DNA from 3 places in the Paenibacillus sp. sgz302164 genome. Region 1 is predicted to be linked to each of the others. Evidence: riboswitches for the same ligand, from Rfam matches in the RefSeq annotation. Region 1 holds a riboswitch; each other region holds the start of a gene.
What was found. A riboswitch is a leader RNA that binds a small molecule or an ion and turns the genes downstream of it on or off. The one in region 1 is predicted to bind cobalamin.
Positions count from the first base shown of each region.

Region 2: another riboswitch for cobalamin. It lies ahead of nrdI (class Ib ribonucleoside-diphosphate reductase assembly flavoprotein NrdI); the one in region 1 lies ahead of AC0LWT_RS20445 (ABC transporter substrate-binding protein).
Region 3: another riboswitch for cobalamin. It lies ahead of AC0LWT_RS30725 (ABC transporter substrate-binding protein); the one in region 1 lies ahead of AC0LWT_RS20445 (ABC transporter substrate-binding protein).

Region 1 is NZ_JBVYOL010000012.1:97,024-104,745, reverse strand. Features, by position in the region: gene AC0LWT_RS20450 (DoxX family protein) at 1-376, shown strand, start outside; cobalamin riboswitch at 451-665, shown strand; gene AC0LWT_RS20445 (ABC transporter substrate-binding protein) at 853-2,409, shown strand; gene nikB (nickel ABC transporter permease) at 2,425-3,354, shown strand; gene AC0LWT_RS20435 (ABC transporter permease) at 3,372-4,181, shown strand; gene AC0LWT_RS20430 (ATP-binding cassette domain-containing protein) at 4,178-4,897, shown strand; gene AC0LWT_RS20425 (ABC transporter ATP-binding protein) at 4,894-5,676, shown strand; gene AC0LWT_RS20420 (GNAT family N-acetyltransferase) at 5,693-6,223, shown strand; gene AC0LWT_RS20415 (STM4015 family protein) at 6,278-7,120, shown strand; gene AC0LWT_RS20410 (STM4014 family protein) at 7,123-7,722, shown strand, end outside.
Region 2 is NZ_JBVYOL010000014.1:18,627-24,932, reverse strand. Features, by position in the region: gene nrdF (class 1b ribonucleoside-diphosphate reductase subunit beta) at 1-727, opposite strand, end outside; gene nrdE (class 1b ribonucleoside-diphosphate reductase subunit alpha) at 750-2,834, opposite strand; gene nrdI (class Ib ribonucleoside-diphosphate reductase assembly flavoprotein NrdI) at 2,821-3,180, opposite strand; cobalamin riboswitch at 3,318-3,524, opposite strand; gene serC (3-phosphoserine/phosphohydroxythreonine transaminase) at 4,007-5,095, opposite strand; gene thpR (RNA 2',3'-cyclic phosphodiesterase) at 5,236-5,838, shown strand.
Region 3 is NZ_JBVYOL010000025.1:11,559-19,280, forward strand. Features, by position in the region: gene cobS (adenosylcobinamide-GDP ribazoletransferase) at 1-228, opposite strand, end outside; gene cbiB (adenosylcobinamide-phosphate synthase CbiB) at 204-1,169, opposite strand; gene AC0LWT_RS30700 (hypothetical protein) at 1,407-1,805, opposite strand; gene cobU (bifunctional adenosylcobinamide kinase/adenosylcobinamide-phosphate guanylyltransferase) at 2,052-2,609, opposite strand; gene cobT (nicotinate-nucleotide--dimethylbenzimidazole phosphoribosyltransferase) at 2,645-3,697, opposite strand; gene AC0LWT_RS30715 (ABC transporter ATP-binding protein) at 3,718-4,494, opposite strand; gene AC0LWT_RS30720 (FecCD family ABC transporter permease) at 4,500-5,537, opposite strand; gene AC0LWT_RS30725 (ABC transporter substrate-binding protein) at 5,538-6,608, opposite strand; cobalamin riboswitch at 6,724-6,930, opposite strand; gene AC0LWT_RS30730 (hypothetical protein) at 6,993-7,520, opposite strand; gene AC0LWT_RS30735 (aspartyl-phosphate phosphatase Spo0E family protein) at 7,572-7,722, opposite strand, start outside.

The DNA.
Region 1 (7,722 bases):
AGGCAGGCTCTGGACGGCGCGAATCATGAGCTGGCTGGTTATTTTGTTTATGCTGTTCGATAGCATTTTTAAGTTCATTCAACCCGTACCCGTTGTAGAAGGCACAGTTGCTCTCGGCTATGCCGAGCACCATATCGCCGTAATTGGCATACTCGGGCTGATTTCTACCATTCTGTACGCCGTTCCTCGTACATCTTTTCTGGGTGCGCTGCTGCTGACCGCTTATTTTGGCGGGGTGGTTGCCACGCATATTCGAATGGACGCGCCGCTTTTTACGCATATTTTATTTCCGGTATATTTTGCTGTCCTGGCTTGGGGTGGAGTTTGGCTGAGAGACGAGCGCGTGCGCAAACTCATTCCATTTCGCAGCAAATGATCGGTTAAGCGTGCGAACTTTCGTACATTGACATTTTCGGGTTTCATAACTAATATTAAGAGAGTTTCTCACAACTTCATATTTTGGAAATAGGTGTAGTTAAAGTTTGTATCTAAGCTTTAATCGCTTAAAAGGGAAGTCCGGTTTAATTCCGGCACGGACCCGCCACTGTACATGAGGTTCAGCCATGCCGGCTGATTTCTTTCGGAAAAGCCACTGGGCCATAAACCCGGGAAGGTCCGGAAGTCATACTCTTAGTCAGGAGACCTGCCTGTTTCAACATCACTGTTAGATCTACGGGATATTAGGGAGGTGGTTGGATGTGCTCATTTGTAAAATGTCTAAGTCCATGAACCCCTTCATGCTGAAGCGGTTTTAGCCGTTGTCTAGCCATGTACGCGTATAAAAAGCATTTCCGACTGCTTGTCTTGGGTCGGGTGTGCTTTTTTTGTTTTTTACTAAAAGGGGGATGCAAGATGAGAACAATGGAAAACAGATTTTCGCTGATTAAATGGGGAGTGATTGCAGCGGTTGTGCTTTCGCTGGCGGGATGTTCTACGCAGGACAAAACGAGCGGAACGGACACAAAGCAATCGTCCGCAGCCAAAAAGCTGACCGTAGCTTACACGTGGAAGCCTTCCGGCGTAGACCCCCACGGAGCGGACAGTTGGGACGTTATGCGTTCCGGCGCCGGTGAAACACTGGTTCGTCTCAACGAAAAGTTGGAGCCCGCTCCTTGGCTGGCCAAAGAGTGGAAGCAGGTAAATCCGACGACATGGGTGTTTAAACTGCAGGAAAACGCCACTTTTCATAACGGAAAGGCGATGGACGCGGAAAGTGTCAAAAGTTCGCTGCAGCGCTCGATCGAGAAGAGCCATTTAGCCAAAGATTTGCTGCAGCTGAAATCCGTGGAGGTCGTCGCGCCGCATGAATTGAAAATCGTAACGGACAAGCCGAATGCCGCATTGGTATCTAATTTGGCAGATCCGTCCACGATTATCTTGGATACGGCGTCGATGGATGCGAAAAGCGGTTACCCCGCCATGACAGGGGCGTTTAAAATCAAACAGTTTAACAAAGACGAGTCGCTTGTCGTCGAGAGATATCCGAATTACTGGGGAGAACCGGCCTTATTGTCCGAAGTCACGATGAAATTCGTAACGGATGGCAATGCCCGTTTGATGGCGCTGCAGTCGGGTCAAGCGGATGTCGCGACCGATATTCCGATCGACAGTGCGGCCTTGTTGGAAAAGGACAACAAGACCAAGGTGCTGTCGGCCCCGTCGCTTCGGACACACATGATGCTTTTTAATATGAAATCCCCCTTGTTCCAGGATGCGGCTAACCGGAGGGCGGTAGATCAATCGATTCCGCGGGAGGCTATTGCAGGTACCGTTATGAAGGGTTACGGCACTGCAGCAAAAGGCCCATTTCCAAGCGTACTTCCGTTTGGTAAAGTAGAACGTGCGGCGCAAAACCTCACTGTCGGGCAATTGCTGACACAGGGCGGCTGGCAGAAAAATGCGCAAGGGATTTGGGAAAAACAGGGGAAACCGTTCGAGGCGACACTGTTAACTTTTCCGCAGAGGCCGGAGCTGTCCGTCATGGCCGAGGTCATCCAAAGCCAGTTATTAAAAGAAGGCATTAAGATCAACATTCGCAAAGTGGAAAATATCGATGACGCTTTGCTGAAGGATGATTGGGATTTATCGATGTACAGCATGTTAACGGCGCATACAGGCGAACCGCAATATTTTTTGAACACGTTCTACCGGTCGAATAGCGAGTCCAACGTCAGCCGGTACGCGTCGCAGCCGTTGGAACAGATTCTGGATCAACTTCTTTTGGCGTCGGATCCGGCTCAAAGAAATCAATTGGCCGTACAAGCCCAGGAAATTGTGAACACCGATCTGCCGCAGTCGTTTATCGTTCATCCCAATAATGTATTTGGCGCTAAAAAAGGCGTGCAAGGATTTACTCCTCATCCGATCGAGTACTATTACATTCATTCTAAAGTCGATATGACGGAATAACAGGTGAAGCATTCAATGATTCGCTTTTGGTTGGAACGTGTGGCCCAACTCGTCATCGTTATATTTATGGTTTCTACTTTGACTTTCATTTTGATGCGGGTATCTCCCGGAGACCCGGCTGCCATCCTGCTGAAGGCGCACGATGTGCCCGCTTCCCCGGAAGCGTTGGCGTCATTGCGCCGGCAGCTGGGGCTCACGGATTCGCTATGGATGCAGTACATCCATTGGCTGCGCGACGTTTTCACATGGCAGTGGGGTCAATCTTACGTTTCCAAAGAACCGGTACTGGACGAACTCGTCAAAAGGTTGCCCGCAACTTTAGAATTGGCTGCAGCCGGATTTGCCATCATGGTATTCCTTACTTTTGGCTTGGGAATTACGACAGCTATTTTTTCCAACGGATGGCTGGATCGAACCGGCAGGTTTTTGGCGCTTGCGGGGTCTGTTCTTCCTTCGTTTTTGCTCGGCTTTCTTTTGATCTATTTGTTCTCCGTCCGGCTCGGCTGGTTTCCCTCCATGGGCCGCAGCGGCGCGTCCAATCTGGTTTTACCCGCAGTTACGCTCGGTCTTGGGCTAGGTACTATGTATGCACGGGTTTTGCGCGCGAATATGTTGAAATTGCACGATATGCCATTTATTAAAGCTGCCAAAGCGAGAGGGCTGTCCAGAAGCCGTATTTTTATATTTCATGTGCTTAAACATGCAGTGCTGCCTCTTTTGACGATCATGGGTACGAATTTTGCGTTTATGCTGGGCGGCAATGTCATTGTCGAAACGATATTTGCCTGGCCGGGTTTGGGCAAATATTTGATTGACGCGATTGCATTTAGAGACTATCCGGTCATTCAGGGGTATGTGATCTTCGCGACTTTCCTGATCGTGTCGATTCATTTGCTGGTGGAGGCTGTACAAGTTTCTCTGGACCCGCGGCTGTCGGCCCAATAGGAGAGGGGAAACACGGATTGAATACAACACGGTTCACTTTCAACGGGAGTCTACTAACCGGAATTGGGTTGTTGACGGTTATCGTCATCATCGGGGTGGCCGCGCCCTGGCTCGCTCCTCACGATCCGCTGCAAATTGATCTATTGAACCGGCTGGCCGTCCCCAGCCTGGAATACCCTTTCGGTACCGATCATTTGGGACGCTGCGTATTGTCGCGAACGATGTACGGCATACGAACGACTGTAACGGTTGCGTGTATGATTATGGTGTTTACGGTATGCATCAGCTTGCCTATCGGTCTTTTCATCGGGTATTTGCGCGGTCTAACGGACCGCATTTTGATGCGTGCGATTGATGGCATGCTTGCCATTCCCGACATGGTGATCACGGTTGCGGCCGTCGGCATTCTAGGCCCGAGTCTGACGAATATGGTTGCAGCTATCATTATGGTTCGCTGGGCAACCTATGTTCGTTTTATTCGCACCCTCGTTCAAAAAGCTTGCCGCGAAGATTATATTTTGTATGCGCGTCTGTCGGGCAATTCGCACTTTCGCATTATGAGGCGCTATATTTTTCCGAAAATCGTTTCCCCGCTCGCCGCATTCGGCGCATGGGATATGGGGAGGGTCGTACTCATGATTGCCGGTCTTTCGTTTCTCGGTCTCGGCGCGCAGCCGCCGACACCCGAATGGGGAGTCATGCTGCACGATGCGACGGCATATTTCCAATTGGCTCCACATGTCATGCTGTTTCCGGGGCTGGCGATTATGCTGTTTGTATGGGCTTGCCAGCTTATGGGAGACCGTTCCGAAAGAGGTGCAGCGTGACAGCGAACCGGAAATCTTTGTTAAGTGTCGAGAAGTTAACGATTTCACAAATGGCATCCGATCCGCCAAAACCGCTTGTCCGGGAAGTATCGTTTCAATTATATCCGGGTGAAATTGTCGCGCTTACAGGGCCGAGCGGGTGCGGCAAAAGTTTAACTGCACACGCGATCGTCGGGTTGTTGGAACCGGAATTGAAAGTAACGAGGGGCCAGATGATGTATAACGGTCAAAATATCGCCGGCAACGATGACCGAGGATGGCAAAAGCTCCGCCGGGAAGAAATTGCCCTGCTGATCCAACACTCGTTGAACGGGCTGAATCCGATCCTGACGGTAAAAAAACAGATGACGGAAACTTTGCGGCACAGGAAAACGTACTTAAAAAAAGATATCGAACCTTACCTGTGCGAGCTTCTGAGCCAAGTCGGCTTTTCGGACCCGAAGCATATTTTATCCGCCTATCCTTTTGAATTGAGCGGGGGGATGTGTCAAAGGGTGCTGGTGGCCATGATGTTAAGTTTGAGGCCTAAACTATTGATTGCCGACGAACCGACAACGGCCCTTGATGCGATCAACAGGGACAAGGTGTTGACCTTGTTCAAACAGTTGAGAGACGATTACGCGCTGACCATCCTGCTGATTTCGCATGACAGGCAAAGCGTGAGGCGGATTTCAGATCGCGTTATCCAAATGAAACCGGAAGGAATCCTTCAATGATCAAGCTGGAATTGCGGCAGGTGACAAAGTCATATCCGATTAGAACAAGGCATCGATCGCGCTTTAAGGCACAGACAACCGGCGTCCAGGCGGTGAAGCAGGTTGACTTGATTTTGCATAAGGAAGAATGCCTAGGTTTAATCGGGGAAAGCGGCAGCGGCAAAAGCACGCTCGCCAAATTGATCATGCGGCTGGAGCCGGTATCTTCGGGGCAAATCCTGCTTGACGGGCAGCCGATTTCCGGCAAACGGACGAACGATCTCGATATTTACAGGCGTATTCAACTGGTGCTGCAGGATTCGTCTTCCTCTTTGCATCCGGGCATGACGGTGAGTGAAATTTTGGAAGAACCGATCTGCAATTATTTTCCGGAAGAAAAAGCAAATGTTCAAGAGCGGTGCTCAGACCTATTAAAGCTCGTCGATCTCGATGACTCGTATTTATCCAAGCATCCGCATCAATTAAGCGGCGGACAGAAGCAGCGCGTTTGTATCGCCAGAGCGTTGGCCGTACGGCCCGAAACGATCATTTTTGACGAATCCGTCGCAAGCCTGGACCCGTCGTCGCAAACTTCCATGCTGCAAATGTTAAAACGCGTGCAAAAGCAATCACAATTATCTTATTTGTTTATTACGCATGATCTTATTTCCGCCCAATCATTCTGCGACCGGGTTGCTGTCATGTATCAGGGAGAAATTGTGGAGACATTCACGGATTGGGACGACTCGCATTTTAAACATCCTTATACACGTTTGTTGTTCCAATCGATATTTGCATGAACCGGAGGGGAGCCGAATGAACTTGCTGTTAAAAGATTACGAAATCAGGGAAATCGAATTGGAGGAGGCGGCTGCGGCGGTGGATTTCGCTATGAGGATCCGCAGAGAAGTTTTTCCCATGCTGGATCCCTATACGCTGCCGTCCGATTTGGCGGATTTTCAAAACGTATATGACCGGTCGGAGAAGGCTGCATTTCTCGCGGCTTTCGATAAAGACGGTGCGATTGCCGCAACAGCGGCATTTTTGCGTTATGACGATCGCATTCAAGACATGAAAGGCCGTTATTCATCCCGGAAGACGGCGGAATTGGTGAAATGCTACGTGAAACCGGAGCTGAGACACCAAGGGCTGGGCTCCGAATTAGTAAGGGAAGTGCTCCAGCTCGCCCGCGTCAAAGGGTATGAGACCATGTACCTGCACACGCATCGTTTTTTGCCTGGGGCGGTGCGTTTTTGGGAGAAGCAGGGATTTGTGCTGCGTCTGGAGTCATTTGATTCCTATGAAACGGTGCATATGGACAAAGGTTTGAACGATTGCGCGATTTGATTCGTCATTATACAATCAAACATATCGATTTCATTCGAATGGAGAGGAATACATATGTCCGAAACTAAGCTGGTTATTGGCTATGACGATTATGAAGATGGCGTGAAAATAACGCAATTGATTGAACAATTGGCGGAGGGCCCGCAAAGCAAAGAGCTGGAAAGCTTAATTATCGGCGATTGGGGCGGCTCTTACGAGAACGATTCCGCTTCTGTCGTGGAGACGCTTGTCCGGTTAAAGGACAGCTTTCCGAAGCTGCGCAAGCTGTTTATCGGCGATATGGAGTTTGACGAATGCGAAGTGTCCTGGATCAGGCAATCCAATGTGGCGCCGCTGTTAACCGCTTATCCGGAGCTTCGCTCGCTGATCATTAAAGGAAGTACGGAGCTGGAGCTGACCCCGGCCAGCCACGAGAAGCTGGAAGAACTGGTCATTATTTGCGGCGGCCTCGGCAAAAATGTGCTTGACAGCATCGCGGGGGGCCATTTTCCTCAGCTGAAAAAGCTGGAGCTGTATCTCGGCGTGGAAGGGTACGGATTCGACGGGAACCTGGAGGATGTACTGCAGGTGGCTCAGCCGGGCAAATTCCCTGAACTGACTTATTTAGGCTTAAAAGACAGCGAAATTCAGGATGAGATTGCGATCGCACTCGCCGAGTCTCCGATTCTAGACCAATTGCACACGCTGGATTTATCGCAGGGAACGCTGTCGGATGCCGGGGCGGAGGCACTGCTGAACAGCGAGCGGGTGAAAAAGCTGCAATTTCTTGATTTAAGCTACCATTATATGTCCGAAGAAATGATGGAGCGCTGGAAGCAATCCGGATTGAATGTCGATATTAGCGACGTCCAGGATGCGTCTGATGACGATTACCGTTATCCGTCCTTAACGGAATAGCCATGGAGCCGATGATCGTAATCGGCAATCCGGATAACCGGCGAACGGCGGGATTGCAGGAAGCCCGGCAAAAACTCGGGCTTCCGCCTGCGCACGTTGTATCGTATCTGGAGCTGCTGCGGGGAGAGCATGCGCTTGCCAAAGCTGCGGAGCAGTCCGCCCGGCAAGGGGACAGCTCCCCGCTGCTGCGCATCGATGCGCCCGGCGAGCATTTCGAGGTGGAGCGCGAAATCATCGCGCTGGGGGCGCCGGATGCCAGGGCGGAATGGCGTGATGACCGCCTGCTGCCCTTCGGCGGCAGACCCGATCGCCAGCCCGTCTCGATGAAAGCCGCGCTGGCGATCAAAGAGCAGCGGGGGCGCATCTATCATCCCTCGCAATGGTTTCGCGGCTTCGGACGGCTGCTCGCCCGGCTTGAGCGCGAGGCGCAGGAGCTGTGGTCTGCGCCCCGCTGGTTGAATGCGCCTGCCGATATCGCAGGCATGTTCGACAAGCGGCAGACTCACCGGACGCTGACGGAAGCCGGCGTCCCCGTGCCACGGCTGCTTGCGCCCGCAGAGGCGCTTGCCGATTACGAGGCGCTGCGGGCTGAGATGCTGGAG
Region 2 (6,306 bases), on a different contig from region 1:
ACAGATCCTCCGTGTACCCTTCCTCATTCGCATGAAGCTCCTTCAGAAGCGCGGTCAAAGTCTCGTAAGCCTCGTCCTGCTCCTGCGGAGTCAGCTCCTCGTACACTTCCTGGGCAAGCACGCCCACATACAGCCCGTGAATGCTTTCGTCGCGCAAAATCAGATCTATGATTTCGCCGCTGCTCGTCATCTTGCCTTGGCCGGCCAAATACAGCGGATAGAAAAAGCCGCTATAGAACAAATAGCTTTCAAGCAGCACGGATGCCGCCATCGCCAAATACAGATCCTTGCGGGTGTGAATGCCGTCGTAATATTTGGCAATCGTATTCGCCTTGAACTGCAAATACGGATTTCGCTCCACCCAGAGGAAAATGTCGTTGATCTCCTCCGTCGTAGACAGCGTCGTAAAAATGCTGCTGTACGATTTGGCGTGAATTTGCTCCATCATGCCCATGAAGCTGAGCACCGCTTTGCGCTGCAGCCCGTCCACATGCTCCAAAATTCTTGGCATCCCTACGCCGCCCTGCATCGTATCGAGCAGCGTAAGCCCGCCCAGCACTTTCATATACAGGTCGCGCTCCGCTTCGTTCAGCGTCATCCAGGACATTTTATCGTCAGACAGAGGAATTTCTTCGTCCGTCCAAAACTGCATAATATTTTGATTCCAGAACGTGATCGTAAAATCGTCGTCAGGCCGGTTCCAGTTGACGGCTCTCTTGGTGGTCATCTTGTATTCATTCCCCTTCCCGTTACACCGAACAGCTGACGCACTCTTCAACGGAGAGCTGGTTCGTCCGCGTGTAATAGAGCGATTTTAACCCGACACGGGCAGCGTACAAATAATAGCGCGCAAGCTGTCTGGTCGTCACATCGCTGTTGACATGAAGCACCGTCGAAATGCCTTGATCGACATGCGTCTGGATTTCGGCAATCAGGTCAAGAATTTTGAATTGGTTCATTTGATACGCCGATTTATAGAAGAAGAAATTGTCTCTTCGCAAATACGGCATCGGGTAATACGTCGTCGAGTTCGCGTACGTCCGCGTTTCGATCGGCTCGACGATCGGCATGACGCTGGAAGTCGCATTCTGGATGTACGAAATGCTTTGCGTAGGAGCGATAGCCATTCTGTACGCATGGTAAAGCCCGTGAGCGCGCACTTCTTCCTTCAGCTTGGCCCAATCGTCCGGAGAAGGAATCTGCATGCCCTCGAACAGTTGTTTCACCTTGTCTGTGACCGGGCGGTAATCGGTTTGCAAGTAGCGGTCAAAATAAGCGCCGCCGGCATATTCCGAAAGCTCGAACCCGTCGAACGTCTCGCCCTTCGACTTCGCGATCTCCATGCTTTTTTCAATCGAGAAGAAATTCATCGCCATGAAAAACGTGCGGACAAAATCTTTCGCTTCTTCGCTCTCATAACTGATCTTGTTTTTGGACAAATATCCGTGCAGGTTCATCGCACCCAGTCCGACCGAGTGCAGCTCGCGGTTCGCCTTCGCTACGCCCGGCGCGTTGGCGACCGTCGTCATATCGCTGACGGAGGTCAGCGCAATCATGCCCTCGTGCACCGATTCGCGCAGCTTTTTCAGATCCATGACATTCGCTATGTTCAAGGAAGCCAGATTGCAGCTAATATCTCTGCGAATCAGGTTCTCATCGCCGTAATCGCCGATCTCCGACGTCTCCTGCAGCTGAAAAATTTCCGTGCAAAGGTTAGACATCTTGATCGCGCCGATCTGCTTGAGCGGGTGCGCCAAATTTGCATTGCTGCGGTTCATCATGTAAGGATAGCCGGATTCCAGCTGCGTCGTGGCGATTTTTACGAGCATTTCGCGGGCGCTCATCACCGGTTTCTTTTTGACTCTAGGGTCCGCCAGCAGCGTGTCGTACATCTCGTCCATGTCCATATCGTCAAGGTGCTTGCCGTACGCTTTGTATACCGTATAAGGCGCGAACACATGCAGCGGCTGGTTCTCTTCGGCCAGTTTGTAGAATTTATTCGGCACGATCAAACCGATCGACAGCGTTTTGAGGCGCGACTTTTCGTCCGCATTGATTTTTTTGCTGTCCAAAAATTCCATGAGGTCCCATCCGAAGATGTTGTAATACGCCGCTCCGGAACCTTTGCGCTGGCCCATCTGATCCGCATAGGAAAAAGCGTCCTCCATAAGCTTGAGCACCGGCATAATGCCTTTGGCCGCACGCTCGACGCCTTTGATCGATTCTCCGCGGCCGCGCAGCTTGGACAGATTGACGGCCACGCCGCCGCCGATTTTGGACAGCTGCATGCACGTGCCCAGCACATAGTTAATCGAATTCAGCGAATCGTCCATCTCCAGCAGGAAGCAGGATACCATCTCGCCCCTGCGGCTTTTGCCGGCATTCAAAAACGTCGGCGTCGCAGGCTGCAGCCGCTGTTCCATCATCGATTTCGCCAACTGTTTCGCCGTTTCCGCATCGCCGCGACCCAAGTAAAGCGCCACAATCGCGACCCGGTCCGCATAATGCTCAAGATAAAGGGTTTTATCGTCACTGCGCAAAGCGTAATCCGTATAAAACTTCGAAGCCGCCATATACGAGGAGAATTCGAAGTTATATTCGTGAGTGATTTTGTATGTATCTTCAACTTCGGATGCGGAATATTTCTCGTAAACATCCTCGTAAAAGTTGTTATCTATCATGTAACGAACCTTCGAAGCCGTATCGGCAAAATGAAGGCTGTTGCGGTTCACTTCTTCCATAAATTCGTGCACGGCTTCCCGGTCTTTCTCCAATTGAAAAAAGCCGTCGACACCGCGCTGCATGATCTGGTTGTTTAACTCAATATGCCGCAATTGCGTGCACCTCCTGAACAAATCGCTGAACATCCTGCCGGGTTCCGGACAGTTCAAACTTGCCGAGCACAGGCACGCCGTAACGCTCGGCGATGCGGTCCGCGCTCTTTGCGAATCCATCTCCCCAATTCCGGTTCCCGCTGGCCGCTACGCCTTGGAGCCTAGGATGGTTCCGCTCCAAAAAGTGTGCGACTTTCTCCGGAATTTGACCAAAGCCTGTCGTATAGGTGACAAGCACGAAAGGTTCATCCATCTTCATCGCCTCTTCAATTTGAACCGCAGGCAAATTTAATTTTTTAATAAATCTGCGGACATTTCCCGTCTTGGAATCGTAAGCAATCAGCATGGGATTTCGTCTCCTTCTGTCAAAACCATTAAAATGGCGCATTCGGCAAAAAGAAGGACCGAATACGCCACAGGAACATGCGAACATAACGCCTGCCACTGGAGTGGGAGTCTGGACACCTTCCTATCTGCCGTAGGGGTGATTCTTACGAATAGGCAGGTCTCCTGGCTTGGGATCATCATTCCCATCCGCCTTCCCGGCTTTCCTATCGGAGCAAGCCAGTGGCAATCGGATGAAAACTCCTCCTGAACAGTGGCGGGACCGCGCCGGATTTGCACCGGACTTCCCTATTAAGCTTCGTGCGTGTCTCTAGAACGCGAAGCACCTATCCATCACGAGATATAGTTGATAGATTTCAATTTATATCAAGATATAGTGTTTGTCAATGAGCAAATCCGACTATCAAACCTCGAAAATCTCTCATTTCGGAAGCCTCGTTCAGCTATAAAAAACGGCAAAAAAAATGTGGATAAAAGGCGTGAAATGGCAAAATAAGGAACGTCATTTTCGGCTGTTCCTTGTCCGGCGCGGGCTAAATCGGAGTCCTGATTTCATCATTCAGAGCAATGCGCTGGGGATATTCGCTTGCAAATCTGGGGATAAACTGGGGATAATCCGGTACGAAAGTGGTGCACCAAAAACAAAAAAATAGGTCCATGCCAGCATCCTCATAGGCCTTTAGGACCCCATGCAACAACAACGGGACGAAGCCCTCTCTCCCAAATAAATCCAATTTTATGCCAAAACACCAAACAAAGCTATCCAGGGACGGAACAACGCCCTGAATAGCTTTAAAAATTGAATGATACAAGTCCAGCCGGTCGATTTATCCGTTGCGCTTTTGGAAATCGGCCATAAAGTCAGCCAACGCTTTGCAGGAAGCGTACGTTACCGCGTTGTAAGTCGAAGCTCTTAATCCGCCTACGCTGCGATGGCCTTTCAAACCGACAAAGCCGTTCTGCTCGGACTCTTTAATAAATTTCTTCTCAAGCTCCTCATCCTGCAGACGGAACGTCACGTTCATCATCGAACGGCTGCCCGCATCGACCGGACTGCGGTAGAAGCCTCCGCTTTGATCGATCGCGCTGTAGATCAGGCCTGTTTTTTCGAGGTTGTTTTTCTCGATGGCCGCAAGTCCGCCCTGCTCTTGAATCCATTTCAGCACAAGGTTTACCATGTAGATGGAGTACACCGGCGGCGTATTATACAACGAGTTGTTTTTGCCATGGATTTCATAGCGCAGCATCGTTGGAATGGTTTTTGGCAAATCCTGGAGCATGTCCTCTTTCAGGATAGCGACGGTAACGCCGGACGGACCGAGGTTTTTTTGCGCGCCCGCGTAGATCATGCTGAATTTCGACACATCGACAGGACGGCTCAAAATGTCGCTGGACATATCGGCGATCAGCGGCACGCTGCCTGTGTCCGGAAAGCTTTGGAACTGCGCCCCTTCGATCGTTTCATTGGAAGTGAGGTGCAAATAGGCTGCATCCGGATGAATGTTGATTTCGCTTAAATCCGGAATTTTCATAAACTTTTGCTCTTTCGAGCTGGCTGCGATGGACACTTCGCCGAACAATCCCGCTTCCTGAACCGCTTTCTCCGCCCAAGCGCCGGTCAGAACATAGCTGCCCACTTTGCCCTGTTTGAGGAAGTTCATCGGAATCATGGCAAACTGCGTGCTCGCACCGCCTTGCAGAAATTGCACCTGATACCCTTCCGGAATGCCGAAAATTTGTTTGAGCAGCTGCTGAGTTTCGTTGTGGACCTGCTCATATTCCGCGCTGCGGTGGGAGATTTCCATAATCGACATGCCGATTCCTTTAAATTCGACAAGCTCCTCCTGCGCCTTTTGCAGCACTTCGAGCGGAAGCGCCGCAGGCCCCGCATTAAAATTATACGCACGATTGCTCATGAATAACCCACCTTTGCTTAATATACTATGGTTATGATAGCAAGATTCGCCTCACGCATCAAGTAAAACCTCTGCTGGACATGCTAAGCTTTAAGTCCGCATGTCAAACGGCACCAATACAAAGCTCTAGGAGGAATAGTATGTCTCTTCAAAATTTTTCCGCCGACCCGTACCGGCTGTTCGTCGGCATCCGTCTCCCCGACGCGTCCAAAGCGGCGCTGGACGCGTGGAAAGGCAGCGCTCAGGAGAAGCTGCCTTTTCACAAGTGGACGCATCCGCAGGACGTCCACATTACGCTTTGCTTCCTCGGCGACGCATCCGCCGGGACTGCGGAAGCGCTGGCGCACGACCTGCGCCAGCTCGCCGCGTCGGCGACACCGCTAGCCCTGCACGCCGAAGGACTCGGCGTGTTCGGGCCGCCGGCGGCGCCGACGGTGCTGTGGGCGGGCGTTGCCGGCGACCTCGATGCGCTGGGCAAGCTCCAGCGCGAAGTTAGCGGCGCCTGCGCCCGCCACGGCTTCCCGGCCGAGGCTCGCCCCTACCGGCCGCACATCACACTGGCCCGCCGCTACCGCGCAGCGGCGGGGCCCTTCCGGCGCGCCGCGCTGGCGGAGGCGGCGCCTGCGGCCGGCTGGGCCGCGTGGCGGGTAGAGGACATCGTCCTCTACCGCAGCCACCTGGGCCGACAGCCGGCCTACGAGCCGCTCGGCGCGTTCCCGCTGGGCGCGCCGGGTCTGCACTGACGCCGCGCGGCCGGCTTCCAGCGGCGCTCGCTCCCGCCACTGACTGCTCGCTCACGCTGGCTCTCACTGCCGCCGCTACTGGTGCCCGCGCTCGCCAATGGTGCTCTCACTGCCGCCGCTACCGGTGCCCGCGCTCGCCAATGCTGCTTTCGCGGGCGCCTGCTTCCGCTGGCTCTCACTGCCGCCGCTATCGGTACCCATGCTCGTCGATGCTGCTTTCGCGGGCGCCCGCTCACGCCGGTACCCGCGCTCGCTCGTCAATGCCGCTTTCGTGGGCGCCTGCTTCCGCTGGCTCTCACTGCCGCCGCTATCGGTACCCATGCTCGTCGATGCTGCTTTCGCGGGCGCCCGCTCACGCCGGTACCCGCGCTCGCTCGTCAATGCCGCTTTCGTGGGCGCCTGCTTCCGCTGATACCCGCGCCCAGTGAGGCTCGCCGCTTTCGTCGATGAGCCGCTTCCGCTAGCTCC
Region 3 (7,722 bases), on a different contig from region 1:
GAGAAGCAAGACCGCCGCCGGAAAAGCGGGAAGCGCCAGCCTTAAGCCCGCTCCCGCGCCGGCGAGAAGCAGTCCGATGACCGCGCCGGTCAGCGGGTAAAAAACGACGCTTCGCCGAAACACCTGCTCCGTATATGCAATCTGAACCGGAACCGGCAGTCTTGTCAAAAACTGAAAAGCTGCAATGAGTCCATGCAGCCAGCCTACCATAACATCGCGATTGCGCATAGCATTCCTCCCATCGCGGCAAAGCTGACGCCGTACAGCATCCGTACGGCGAGTACGATATCCCGCTGCGTCCGCTCCCGCAGCGGCCAGCCGAGGCGGGCCCGCTCGCTCGCGGCACCGCCGTAGACGTTCAGCCCGCCCAGCTCGATCCCGAGCGCTCCGGCTACCGCCGACTCGGGAATCCCGCTGTTCGGGCTGGGGTGCAGGTGCGCGAAGCGGCGAATCGCTGCCGCTGCCCGCTTCGCCGAAAGCCCCGGCTGCAGCAGGGCGACGAGCACGAGCAGGAGGCCGGTCAGCCGGGCCGGAATCCAGTTCATGACGTCGTCCCAGCGGGCCGACGCCCAGCCGAATTGGCGGTACTTCTCATTTTTGTAGCCGACCATCGAATCCAGCGTATTGGTCGCCCTGTAGAACATCGCCAGCGGCGCTCCGCCGAGCAGCGCATAAAACAGCGGGGCGATGACTGCATCCACGATGTTCTCCGCCACCGTCTCGACGACGGCCCGCGTCAATTCCGCCTCCCCAAGATGCGCGGTATCGCGGCCCACGATGTACCCCGTGTACTTGCGGGCGTCGTCCATATTGCCGCTGCGCAAAGGCACGGCCACCAAATATGCCGCATCCTTCAGCCCTTTGACGGCGACTGTCGTCGAAATCAGCCACGTCGACACGGCATACCCGAGCCATTCGTGCACCGCTTGGGCGGCCAGCACGAGCAGCAGCGCTGCGCCGAAGCCGAGCAGCACCGTGGAGAGCGCCAGCAGCACGCCTTTGGCCTTCAAGGCCGCTCCCCGGAGCAGCCGGCGCTCCATGAATTGAATCCACCTGCCTATGTAGACAACCGGATGCGTCAGCCATTTGGGATCGCCGACGATCCAGTCGAGTGCGAGAGCCGCCGCCGTCATGACGGCCAGCTCTTTCCAAGAATATACCCACCACATTGCCGTTCCCCCGAAGCTATCCTGCCAATGCTCATATTCGTCTTCATCGAAAATTCCTGCAAAATCCAGACTGTCGAAAGCCTCTCGCCTGTTGAAAAACCCCCAAGCCGGTGTCGATAGCCGCAATCTGCCTGGCAGTGCGAAAAAACCTGCAAAAATACATGAATTTGCAGCCTTGATCCGCCAGCCACGAACAATTCCTGCAATTGTGCAGGCTTTTCGCCGCATGACATGGACTCAGGTTGATTTTGGCAAAAATTCCTGCACTTTCGCAGGCTTCTCACCAAAATGAACCATTTCCGCAGGAAAAAACTGTACTTTTGCAGGTTTTCTCCTGTCCTGACGAGCAAACCGTCTCATGACCGCCTGCCATGCAGCCGCATAACGTCGATAGCCACTATCTGCCTGACGGTGCGAAAAAAACCTGCAAAAATACATGAATTTGCTACCTTGATCCGCCAGCCACGAACAATTCCTGCAATTGTGCAGGCTTTTCGTCGTCGGACATGGACTCAGGTTCATTTTAGCGAAAATTCCTGCACTTTCGCAGGCTTTTCGCCAAAACAAACCGATTCTGCAGGAAAAAACTGTACTTTTGCAGGTTTTCTCCTGTCCTGGCCTTGCAAACCGTCTCATGACCGCCCGTCATACAGCCGCGTAACCACGCCAGGGGAGGCACAACCGGGAGCGCGCGGCTGCGCCAAGCATTAGGCGTCCCCTCTAGTGTCGTCACTTTCTCGGGCAGCCTGATAATCGCAGGTTTTCTCCCCGCCAAGCCGCCTTGTCCCCCCACTTCAGCGCCACGACCCGTGAGGAGAGGCGCAGGTTGGGAAAGAGCGGGGGCGGCCCTTTATCAAGCTTGTTGTTAGTCATCTTCCGCATCTAATCCAGCCGGTACGCCCTGCTTTTCAACTCGATCGGGATTCCGGCCGTCACCAGGAACACCTCGCCGCACACTTCGGCCAGCCGCTGGTTCATCCGTCCGGCCAAATCCCGAAAGCGTCGTCCCAAAGGATACTCCGGCACGATCCCGTCCCCGACTTCATTGGTGACGAGCACCAATTGTCCGCTGTAGGAGGACACGGCGCGGACGAGTTCCTCGATTTGCGCCATAATCGCTTCCGGCTCGCTCTCATGGCGCAGCAGCCAGTTCGACAGCCACAGCGTCAGGCAGTCGACCAGCACCGAAGCTTCCGCGCTGCGCCCGTCCGCCTGCAGCCGGAGCAGAAGCTCCCGCAGCGCATACGGCTCCTCCAGGGTTTCCCACGGAAACCCCGACTCCAGCCGCTGCCGCTGATGCAAACCGACCCGCTCCCTCATTTCCTCATCGTAGATTTGCGAGGTCGCGATATAAATCCCTCTGGCGCTGCCGCGCATCGCCAGCCTCTCGGCGAAGGCGCTCTTGCCGCTGCGCGCGCCGCCTGTTACCAATACTGCCATGATCGGACCTCCCGCACCCGCTCGGCTCAAACTTCCTACGAGCGGGACACGCCCGCGCTCTCGAAAGTCGCCATCTCCCGCATAATTTTGCTTGCGGCATCGATCAGGTTAAAGGCAAGCACCGCGCCTGTCCCCTCGCCAAGCCGCATATCCATTTGCAGCATCGCTTCGAGGCCGATCGCCTGGAGCAGCCGGGCATGACCCTGTTCGTGCGACAAATGTGAAGCGAGCATGTACGGCGCGCACACCGGCGCCAAGCGGCTGGCCACCAGCGCAGCCGCCGAAGAGATGAAGCCGTCGATGACGACCGGGCAGCGGTTCTTCGCCGCTCCGAGGATGACGCCGACGAGACCGGCGATCTCCAGGCCGCCGACTTTGGCCAGCACGTCGAGCGCATCGTCGGCATCGGGGGCGTTCACTTCCAGCGCTTGTTTGACGACGGATTGCTTGTGCAGCCATCTGGCATCGTCAATGCCGGTGCCTCGCCCAACCGCCATCCCGGCATCAAGTCCGGTCATCGCGCAGAGAATCGCCGCGCTCGCCGTCGTATTGCCGATTCCCATATCCCCTGTAGCAAAAAGCCGGAAACCTTTGCCGGCAAGCTCGTCCACCACTTCGATCCCGGCCATAATCGCCTGCTGCGCCTCCTCACGCGTCATCGCCGCTTCGCGGGCCATATTGCGCGTGCCTTTGCGCACTTTTTTCGATACAAGCTGCGGATGCTCCAGATCCGCGTTTACACCGATATCGACGCAGACGACTTCCGCCCCGGCATGCCGCGCCAGCACGTTGACGGCCGCGCCGCCGTGCACGAAGTTCAGTACCATCTGCGGCGTCACTTCCGCCGGAAACGCGCTGACGCCTTCCTCGCAGACGCCATGGTCGCCGGCCATCACGATGACGGCTTTTTTCTCGAATACAGGCCTTACTTCACCGGTAATGCCGGCTGTCTGGCACGCGATCGCCTCCAACTTGCCCAAGCTTCCCGGCGGTTTCGTAAGCTGATCCAAATGCCGCCCGGCCAGTTCGGCGAACTCCTGATCGATCGGTTGAATAGCGCTGATTTCTTGATCTAATCTAGACATCATTTCATCCCTCGCATTTTCAGTTATTTGCCGGGCTGCAGCAATATTTGCGGCGCCCGGTTCAACGGATGCTCCAGCACGATCGGTTCGGTTCCGTACACCTCTGCGATCAGCCTGCTCGTTATAATTTCCTGCGGCGTCCCTATGGCCGCCGGCTTGCCGTCATGGACGACGAGCAGCCTGCTGCAATACTGCGCAGCCAGGTTCAAGTCATGCAGCACGGCTACGACGGTCAAACCCTCTTCCCGCTGCCATGCCCTGACATAATCCATCATCTGGATTTGATATCCGATGTCCAAAAAGGTCGTCGGCTCGTCGAGCATCAGCAGCCTGGGCTGCTGAGCCATTACTTTGCCGAGCGCTACGCGCTGCCGCTCACCCCCGCTAAGGCGGTCTACCGTGCGGCCGATGAGCGGTTCCAAATGGAGCTTCTCCACGATGCTTGCAATCAAATGCTCGGCATTCTGCGAATCTTCGCCAAGCCAGTTTTGAAACGGGTACCGGCCCATCTCCACGACCTCCCGCACGGTGAAGCCGACAGGCGGCAGGGCATCCTGCTGCAGCACGGCGAGCCGGCGGGCCAGCTCCTTGCGGCTGTAGGAAGCCACCGGCCTGCCGGCCAATCGCACATCGCCTGCGGAGGCCGGGTCGATGCCCGACATGATCCGCAGCAGCGTCGATTTGCCGCTTCCGTTAGGCCCGATAATGCCGAAAAATTCGCCCGCTTCGACCTCGAAGCTCATATGTTGCAGCACCTGCTTCCCGTGGAAGCTTTTCGAAACGTTTTCGACTTGTATCATCAAGATCAACCTCTCTGCGCTTTCTTATCTTTGTTCAACAAGTAAGCGAAGAACGGCGCCCCCAAAAAGGCGGTAATAACGCCGAGCGGTATTTCCGTCGGGCTCAGCAGCGTGCGGGCCAACGTATCCGCCCATAGCACATAAATTCCGCCGCCGAGAACGGATAAGGGCATAATCAGGCGGTAATCGGGGCCGACCAACAGGCGCACCAGATGCGGGATAATAAGTCCTACAAAACCGATAACTCCGGCCACGGATACGGCCGCCGCCGTAACGAATGTCGCAACGATCAGTGCGGTCAATTTCGTCCGTTCGACATTGACCCCGAGATGGGCGGCTTGGCGCTCGCCGAGCGCGAGCAGGTTCAGCGATCTGGCCAAGCCGATCAATACCGCAAAGCCGATAAGCAAATAAGGCGTTACCAACGCCGCGTAGGACCAGCCCCGCAATGCCAGGCTGCCCATCAGCCAAAATACGATTTCGTTAATGACTTGGTTGGATAAAGATACCATGAACGCAACGATCGAGCCCAGGAACGCCTGCATGACCACGCCTGAGAGAATGAGCGTCTCCAGCTTGAGCTTGCCGTCGATTTGCGCCAGCTTCAGCACGAGCAGCAGCGAAATAAGCCCGGTACCGAACGCCACAGCCGGAATCGACCATTGCCCAAGCCAAGAATACTGCAGCCCGAAATAAATCAGAAAAGCTGCGCCCACCGAAGCGCCCGAAGATACGCCCAGCGTGTAAGGATCGGCCAGCGGGTTGCGCAGCACTCCTTGAAAAGCCGCCCCCGCTACCGACAGCGAGGCGCCCACAAGGATGCCGAGCATGACGCGGGGAAGCCGGACTTTCATGATGATCTGCTCGGAAGATTGCGGCCAATCCGCTTCGATTCGCTCTCCCAGCCACGGAATGTGCTTGCCGATAATACCGGCTATTTGCAGTACATGGACATGGGCCGTGCCCAAAGACAAGCTGATCAGAATAGAAAGAAGAAGGAGTAAGACTCCTACTCCTCCCCACAGCATCAGTTTTCTTTTCATCTACTTCACCAGTTCGGGGTAAATCGCCTTGGCCATGGCAAGCAGGCCGTCCGTTATTCTTGGGCCCGGGCGGCTGAGCAGATTTTGATCGATGCCGACAACCCGGTTCGTTTTCACGGCTTCAATCTGATCCCATCCGCTGCGTTCGCGAATGATCGCGTCGAGCGTTTTTTTGCTCTTGTCATCGGTCACGCCGGCCGCGAAAAGAATGACGTTGGGGTTTTGCTGAATGATCTTCTCTTCGCTGATTTGGTACCAGCCCTTCTTGTCCCCTGCAACATTGACGCCTCCGGCCAGTTGAATCAGCTCGTCCATAAATTCGCCGCTGCCGACCGTCCAGCCTGCGCTGAATTCGACGTAGACCTTTTTCTTATTGGCCTGCTTCACGTCTTTCACGGCGCTGACCACTTTCTGGCGGTCCGCTTTCATTTTGTCCGCCACCTGCTCCGCCTGTTCCTGATGATCCGTAATGACCCCGAACGTAAGCACGTCGGCAATGGCGTCGTCGAGCGTCTTGGGCTCCACTTTAAACATATTGATATTCATCGCGCGAAGCTTTTCCACAGTGTCGGCCTTCATCGAAACGCCCGTGAAAACGATGTCCGCATTAGCAGCGATGACCGCCTCTTGATTCGGCTTCGTAATGCCGCCCATCTTCGGCTTCGATTTCGCCGCCTCCGGATAATCGTCCAGGTCCGATACGCCGACAATCTGATTGTCGAGCCCTATAGCAAAAAGCGCTTCCGTCTCGGCGGGCGATACGGATACGATCCTCTGCGGCGCCTTGTCAAACGTAAATTCTTTTCCCGTCGCATCCTTGATTTTGAGCGGGTACTGCGTCTTTTTGGACGCTTTGGCGGTTTCCGCAGCCGTCGCCGTCGCGGACGGGGCTTTCGTTTCGCCCGCTCCCAGCTTGGCCGGGTCCGTCAGCTCCGGCTGCTTCTCCACTGTCTTGCCGCAGCCTGCAAGACTGATTGCCACAGCTGCGGCAAGAGCCAGCAGCGCGGTCTTTTTCCACAAGCTCACTTTCATCTCGCTTTTCTCCTTTTCCTCGTCTGTCAGGACTTCCATCCTGCCAAAAAATCCCCTGCCGTTTCCCGAAGGAACAGCAGGGGACGATAAATCCAGGCAGCTGACAGCCGCCGGCTGCTCCCTGATTTAACGCCATCCTTTTCCTCGAAGGAAGTCGTGTACGGCACCATAGGCAGGTCTCCTGACTTTCGGGTATCGAGCTTCCCCGCCTTCCCATCCCCTAAATCGGAACAGTGGCATTATGAGGAACATTCCCGGTTACAGTGGCGGGACCGCGCCGGATTTGCACCGGCTTCCCTTTTAAGCGGCAGCGCCCGACCGATCGGGCACAGCTGCCGACACCTGTGGCTGCATAGCTATAACATTCAGTATCTCTTTGTCGATTATAGATGAGTTTCCCGGCATGTACAAGCCGAAGGCGAATTACTTCGCGGCGATGACCTTCAGCACCTGCTTGGCCTCATCGATTTGTTTAAAGTTTTGTGGAATAAAGGCGGTTAGCCCTTTGCCCTCCAGCCCCTGCTCTTTCAGCCATTTGTTGCCTGCCATCGGAATGCCGTAAAGATGCTTTTCCGCCGGCTTCCCATCCTCGGCAAGTTCCATAACCCCATCCGGATAATCCTCCGGCTTGATCACGTCGTCAAGAGCTACGAACCCGGCCTGCTTGGACAGCGCTTTAAACTGTTCGTCCGGCAAAATAAGAATGCCGTTGCCGCCGGCGGCAAGCTCGACAATCATTTTTTCCATCGAAAAAATCGGCGTTGAGACGAACTTTACGGTCGGCTTCTCGCCTACCTTGGCCGCAAGGGAAGCTTCCAGCTTGTCGCCGATTTCCGAAGGAAATCCGTTCGCTCCCATGGCGAAAATAGGCACATCAGGCTTTGGGCCTCCGCACCCGGCCAACAGCACCGCCAGCATGGCGATGCTCACTAAAAGCAGCTTGATTCTCATGCAGTTTCAATCCTTCCGAAGTTTTGTACGGTCATAAGAAAAGCCGGCTCATCACCGACTTTTTTTGCCTCTATTCATATATTCGTTTATTTTTTGATCGAGGACTGTGCTGAGCTCGACGACGGCTTCGGAAGTCATTTCCTTGCCTTCGACAACCATCTGTTCGAGCATCCGTCTCAAAGAATGAATCTCTTCTTCGAGC